One region of the Pectobacterium sp. HCp5_1 genome, then DNA from elsewhere that is predicted to be linked to it. Evidence: predicted binding sites of a transcription regulator. Region 1 holds the regulator's gene; each other region holds the start of a gene.
The links. Region 1 encodes PurR, which represses purine synthesis genes. Its sites were predicted from a motif close to CANGCAAACGTTTGCNTG; they were not measured.
Positions count from the first base shown of each region.

Region 2: carA (glutamine-hydrolyzing carbamoyl-phosphate synthase small subunit) is a predicted target of PurR. The motif match lies at 1,137-1,154, and genes of this name have one in related genera.
Region 3: pyrD (quinone-dependent dihydroorotate dehydrogenase) is a predicted target of PurR. The motif match lies at 1,185-1,202, and genes of this name have one in related genera.

Region 1 covers NZ_JAUMIO010000004.1:210,092-212,299, forward strand. Annotated here, with positions in the region: gene cfa (cyclopropane fatty acyl phospholipid synthase) at 1-512, opposite strand, end outside; gene purR (HTH-type transcriptional repressor PurR) at 714-1,739, opposite strand; gene Q3A88_RS05115 (YnhF family membrane protein) at 2,129-2,208, shown strand, end outside.
Region 2 covers NZ_JAUMIO010000003.1:82,499-84,706, reverse strand. Annotated here, with positions in the region: gene carA (glutamine-hydrolyzing carbamoyl-phosphate synthase small subunit) at 1-914, opposite strand, end outside; gene dapB (4-hydroxy-tetrahydrodipicolinate reductase) at 1,360-2,181, opposite strand.
Region 3 covers NZ_JAUMIO010000001.1:149,195-151,402, forward strand. Annotated here, with positions in the region: gene pyrD (quinone-dependent dihydroorotate dehydrogenase) at 65-1,075, opposite strand; gene pepN (aminopeptidase N) at 1,281-2,208, opposite strand, start outside.

The DNA.
Region 1 (2,208 bases):
AGCGTCATCCCTGATGTTAACTGGAGCTTTTCGCAGATCATGGCGAGTTTATCTTCCTGCGCCTGTTCCAGCGTCTGTGCCTGTTTCCAATAGGCGCAGGAGTATTGCATATAGGGATCCAGCATCAGGGTAAAGAGGTCGTTACCTAAATCGTAATGCGCTTTACCGACAACCTGAGCACGTTGGCGGGATTGTAAATTTGTGACGCGGGAGAGGGCGACGCGCGTCAGGTCGTGCAGACGGCGGGGCAGCCTGGCATCCAACCCCGCACGCAGGACGCGATGGGAAAACATATCCAGCCGTTCACACTCCCACCATTCATCCATGTAGCTTTCTCCCAGCCCCAGCGATCCCTCACGTAGGATGCGTTTAAAGAAATTGGGGTTGGTCACGCGGATGTCAAAAGGGCGAGTGCCGTTGATGGTGATATCCGCGCTGGCCAGCATGTCTTGCACGATGTGGAACCAGGGCGCGGTATTAGGATCCCATTCTTCTGTATAAGGTAAACCCATCATGTCTCCTTAACTTTATGTAAAAGTATCGTAAAACACATCAGGACAACACTTATCGCAGCCGAGGTATCGGCTGTCACCAGAGAAAATGAAACACGGTATTAAATTTAAAACTGCTTCAACCAGCATACAAGAGAATTGGCTGAAGCAGAGAGGAGAAGCAGTAGGAATAAGAAAATCGTCTGTACAGAATGGCTGCGGCTAGCGGCGATAGTCGAGGTAAGGGCCGTCTGCAACCGAGCGGCGTTCAATCAACGTCGGGTGCACTTCAATGACGTGTGCATCTTCCCGCTTACTGGTAATGCGATCCAGCAGCATCGCGAAAGCGGACTGACCCAGACGCTCCTTTGGCTGGTGGATGGTGGTCAGCGCAGGCGTAAAGAAACGCGCGTGGCGCACGTTGTCATAACCGATCACCGAAATATCCTGCGGCACACGCAGACCCAGTTCGTCAGCCGCACAGATAGCCCCCATCGCCATAATATCGCCGCCGCAGAATACGGCCGTTGGACGCTGTTTCTGTGCGAGGATCTGATGCATGGCTTTGTAGCCGGATTCCGGTTCGAAATCGCCCCGAACTACCCATTCGTCGCGTACGGTGATGTCGGCTTCCTTCAATGCTTTCAAAAAGCCGAGGTAGCGCCCGCTGCCGGTGTTGCGTTCTTGAGTGCCGGGGATGGCACCGATATCCCGATGGCCGCGTTCAATCAGGTAGCGACCTGCCATATAACCGCCTTCAAAGGCGTTATCGATAATCGTATCGGTAAAATCGCTGTGCATCTGTCCCCAGTCCATCACGACCATCGGAATGCTGCGATAATCTTCCAACATCGACAACAGCTCTGGTGGGTATTCAGCGCACATTACCAGCAGGCCATCGACGCGTTTTTGCGCCAGCATGGAAAGATAGGCGCGCTGTTTGCCGATGTCGTTATGCGAATTACACAGCACCAGCGTGTAGCCTTTGGCATAGCAGCTGTTTTCAACGGCTTCAATGATTTCGGCGAAATAGGGGGCTTCGCTGGATGTGGCCAGCAAACCGATAGATTTAGTGTGATTAACTTTGAGGCTGCGGGCGACGGCGCTGGGCGAATAGTGCAATTCTTTAATTGCCGCCCTGACGGCTGCCTTAGTCTCTTCGGCGACGAAACGTGTTTTATTGATCACGTGCGATACGGTTGTGGTGGAAACGCCAGCACGTTTTGCCACATCTTTAATCGTTGCCATCTAAAAATGACTCCTGAACTTACCTGTTACAGACGTAAGTATATTGTTAATCGTTTGCCTACGTTTAATGTTCTTCTTCTAAGCTAAAAAACAGGATTTCAGAAGGAGAATGCCGAATGTTATACCGAAGGGATCTGGGTTGACGTTTTTCGACTGATACGCAGCGCTTTCATAAACAGCGGATTGTGTCCGATTTATCATGAAAGTGAAAGGGCTAATTTATACTATTAGTGATGCATTCGTCCGAGATTTTTCGCTACAATTATGAAAGAATCGTAATAACCCTATTATTTGTGGCTTTTACTACCTAAACGGGTTTGGCTGTGAACGGTGGTGTCTTTTCAGATGAAGCTTTCAGATAAAATTCGTTCGTTAATAAGGAGTAATTCATGGATACAGATCTGAAGATGTCTTTGCTGACAACTGTTGGCTCGTTGGCTGTGATCATCGCGTTTAGTTTTATTGCGGT
Region 2 (2,208 bases), on a different contig from region 1:
ACACAGTTGTTATCCAGATCTTTGACCGGATGGTTGCCACCGTGGTGACCCAGCTTCATTTTGATGGTCTTGGCACCGCTCGCCAGTGCCAGCAGTTGGTGACCCAGACAGATACCGAATACCGGAATATCCGTTTCCAGGAAGGTTTTGATCGCGCGAATCGCGTAGTCGCACGGTTCCGGGTCGCCCGGGCCGTTAGAGAGGAAAATACCGTCTGGATTCAGCTTCAGCACCTCTTCGGCAGGTGTCTGCGCCGGAACAACCGTCAGGCGGCAGCCGCGATCCACCAGCATACGCAGAATGTTGCGTTTCACACCGTAGTCATAAGCCACAACGTGGTAAGGCAGTTCGCTTTCGTTTTTCGCCGCAGGCAATTCGCCTTCCAGCGTCCAGCTTCCCTGTAGCCAGCTGTAGCTTTCTGCCGTCGTCACTTCTTTTGCCAGATCCATGCCCTTCAGCCCCGGGAAGGCTTTCGCTTTCTCCAGCGCGACGGCAGCATCCGGCGCATCGCCCGCGATGATGCAGCCATTCTGTGCGCCTTTCTCACGCAGCAGACGGGTCAGTTTACGGGTATCGATATCAGCAATGGCGACGATGTTGTTGCGTTTGAGGTATTCAGACAGGCTTTCTTCACTACGGTAGTTGCTGGCAATCAGAGGTAAATCGCGAATAACCAGACCTTGAGCCTGTACAGAGGGGGATTCTTCATCGTTGGCATTGGCGCCGACATTACCGATATGGGGATAAGTGAGAGTGACAATCTGGCGGGAATAGGAAGGATCAGTAAGGATTTCTTGATAACCGGTCATCGACGTATTGAAGACCACTTCCCCCACTGCCGACCCTTCTGCCCCAATGACCCGACCGTGGAATTGGGTTCCGTCTTCCAGAACCAATAGCGCTGACTTAATCAAAACACCCTCCAAGGAATAAACAATCACGTTATTTGCATATTAATTCAGATTTGAGTCACTAAATCAATGCAAAAACTACCTGTAAGGCCAATTTTTGGCAAATTGGGCGCATTTTAATGATGGTCTTCCTGATTGTCTACCCAAACCGCTTTTTTTCTCTTATTTTTATGCTTTACGAAATAAATAGTGACCCACTGACGTAAAAAACGCTATCAACTTAGATAAGTAAACGGTTGCGAGACAACATCGTTAAAATAAGGATAACAAATCGCCAGTAAAGGGGACTTCGGTAGTCACAAGGAAGAATTACTGCTAAAAAATAGAATAAAAAACAGATAAAAAGAAACAATAAGATAAAATTTACCTTAAACAGGTAAAAGCAAAGGTGATTATAAAAATAACCACCATTATCAGTTAGATATGATATTTATATAAAAATTAAATACTATAAATCATCCAGAGAAAGCACATCTCTCATATCAAAAAGGCCACTTTCTTTCGAGCTAATCCAGATAGCGGCTCTTACTGCACCATTAGCAAATGTCATACGGCTGGATGCCTTGTGGGTAATCTCAACGCGCTCGCCAATGTCAGCAAACATCGCCGTATGTTCACCGACAATGTCACCCGCACGCACAGTCGCAAAACCAATGCTTTTCGGATCGCGTTCACCCGTATAGCCTTCACGGGCGTACACGGCACAGGACTTCAGATCGCGTCCCAACGCATCGGCAATCGCTTCGCCCATCGCCAGCGCGGTACCCGATGGCGCATCCACTTTGTGACGATGGTGTGCTTCAATGATTTCGATATCAGTATAGTCGCCCATGACCTTGGCGGCTTTTTCCAGCAGCTTCAGCATGACATTGACGCCGACGCTGAAGTTCGCTGCAAACACAATCCCAATATCCTGTGCAGCCTGCTTAATCGCCGCTTTCCCTGCGTCATCAAAGCCAGTTGTCCCAATAATCATGCCTTTACGGTGCTGACGGCAAAATGCCAGATGCGCTAAGGTGCCTTCCGGACGGGTGAAGTCGATCAAAATATCGAAATCATTCTGCACGGCATCCAGATTTTCATTCACGGTAATACCGCTTTTACCCAGCCCAGCGAGTTCGCCGGCATCGCTTCCTATCAGAGACGAACCAGAACGCTCCAGCGCCGCGCCCAATACCACGCCGTCCATTTGCTCGATAGCCTGAATCAGCTGGCGTCCCATACGGCCGCCCGCACCTACAACCGCAATACGGATGGATGAATCCTTCATAATGTCTCTCTCTTTTTGATCCTGACG
Region 3 (2,208 bases), on a different contig from region 1:
GATAAAATATAGACTAGCCGGGGGGATAAATAAACCCCCAGCTAAAAATGAAAGGCATTTCGGATTAAATATGTGTAACGATATCTTTAATCAGGCGTGGACCGTGGAAAATAAAGCCTGAATATATCTGTACCAGCGATGCGCCAGCCGCCATTTTTTCGCGTGCGGCAACCAAAGAATCAATTCCGCCAACGCCAATAATCGGTAAACGTCCCGCTAATTCCTGTGACAAACGGCGGATAATTTCCGTGCTGCTTGTCTGCAAAGGACGTCCACTTAATCCTCCGGTTTGCCCGCAGTGGTTTAATCCCTGAATCAGTTTTCTGTCGAGTGTCGTATTGGTGGCAATCACGCCGTCGATGTTATGGCGAACCAGACTGTCGGCAATTTGGATCAATTCTTCTTCAGAAAGATCCGGCGCGATCTTTACCGCCACGGGAACATATTTCTGATGTTTATCTTTTAATTCTGTCTGCTTGTTCTTTATCGCCAGCAAAAGATCGTCCAGCGCTTCACCATATTGCAGACTGCGTAATCCCGGCGTATTGGGTGACGAAATGTTGATCGCGATATAGCCTGCGTGAGGATAAACCTTATCCATACAGATCAAATAATCGTCTTTGCCTTGCTCAACCGGCGTATCTTTATTCTTGCCGATGTTGATCCCTAATACACCGCCAAAACGTGTTTTCTTTACATTCTCGACCAGATAATCCACGCCTTTATTATTGAAACCCATCCGGTTGATCAACCCTTCCGCTTCCACTACGCGGAATAATCTCGGCTTATCATTACCGGCTTGTGGACGTGGCGTTACCGTCCCGACTTCAATAAAACCAAATCCCATTGCGCCTAACGCATCAATACATTCGCCGTCTTTATCTAATCCCGCCGCCAGACCGAGTGGGTTTTTAAAAGATAGCCCCATGCAGGTAACCGGTTTCGTTGGAACAGACTGACGGACGAGGAATTCAAAAGGCGTGTTAGTAATACGACGTAATTGTTGGAAGGTCAGCTCATGCGCACGCTCTGGATCGAGCTGAAACAGGGCTTTTTTGATAACGGGATAGAACATATTGTCTCCTGAGATCCCTATCGCAAAGGTATCTTGCCTACGCTGAAAGTCAGCAATCGTGGATTACGGTTTAACTCACGGTCGGTGATGGTAATTCCATCTTTGCGGAAAGTAAAACGTTTGCGGGAAAGGGAAATCGTGATGCGGGAATTATCGCCACACGCGGCAGGATACCGCGTGTGGCTGTGCTAATCGCGTGGCGGGATTAGTCTTGCAGTGCCTTGCTGATCTTCTCGAACAGATCGCCAGACAGATTTTCCAACGTCTTCAGTTGCTCCAGCGCCTGACGCATTTGCGCCTGACGTTTAGCATCATAGCGTTTCAGACGGATCAACGGTTCGATCACCCGTGCCGCGACCTGCGGATTACGGGTATTCAGATCGCTCAGAATCTCCGTCAGGAAACGATAACCGCTGCCGTCTTCCGCATGGAAAGCCGACGGATTCGAGGCTGCAAACGCCCCCACCAACGAACGTAAACGGTTAGGGTTGTTCAGGCTGAATGAACGGTGTTGCAACAATTCACGCACGCGGGTTAGCACATTATCTGCTGGGCTGGTGGCTTGTAGCGCGAACCATTTGTCCATGACCAACCCATCCTGATGCCAGCGGTTATCAAACTGCGTCAGCAATTCATCACGCACCGGCAATTGAGCCTCAACCGCCGCCGCCAGCGCCCCCAGCGAATCGGTCATATTATCCGCCTGACGGAACTGTGTTTGCACCAGTTTATCCGCCTGCGCTTCATCGCTGAATGCCAGATAATGCAGGCAGACGTTGCGCAGCGCGCGTTTACCCATATCCGCGTGTTCGATGCGATACTGTGGAGCCTGATTCGCGTGGTATACCGCCAGCCACTCATCCGCCATCTCTTTCGCCATCGTACGCGTCATGCTGTCGCGTACGGCAGCGATCGCCGTCGGATCGATGATGTCAAACAGCTCAGCAATCTCGTTTTCGCTCGGCAATGTCAGAATCTGAGAAGCCAGCATCGGATCCAGTTTGTCATCCAGCAGCACGCCACGGAAAGCATCAACAACATGCATCGGCACGGAAAGCGGCTGTTTCTGCTGATAGCGTGAAACGTTCAGACGGATATAGTTGGCCAACAGGCTCTGTGCCGCATCCCAACGC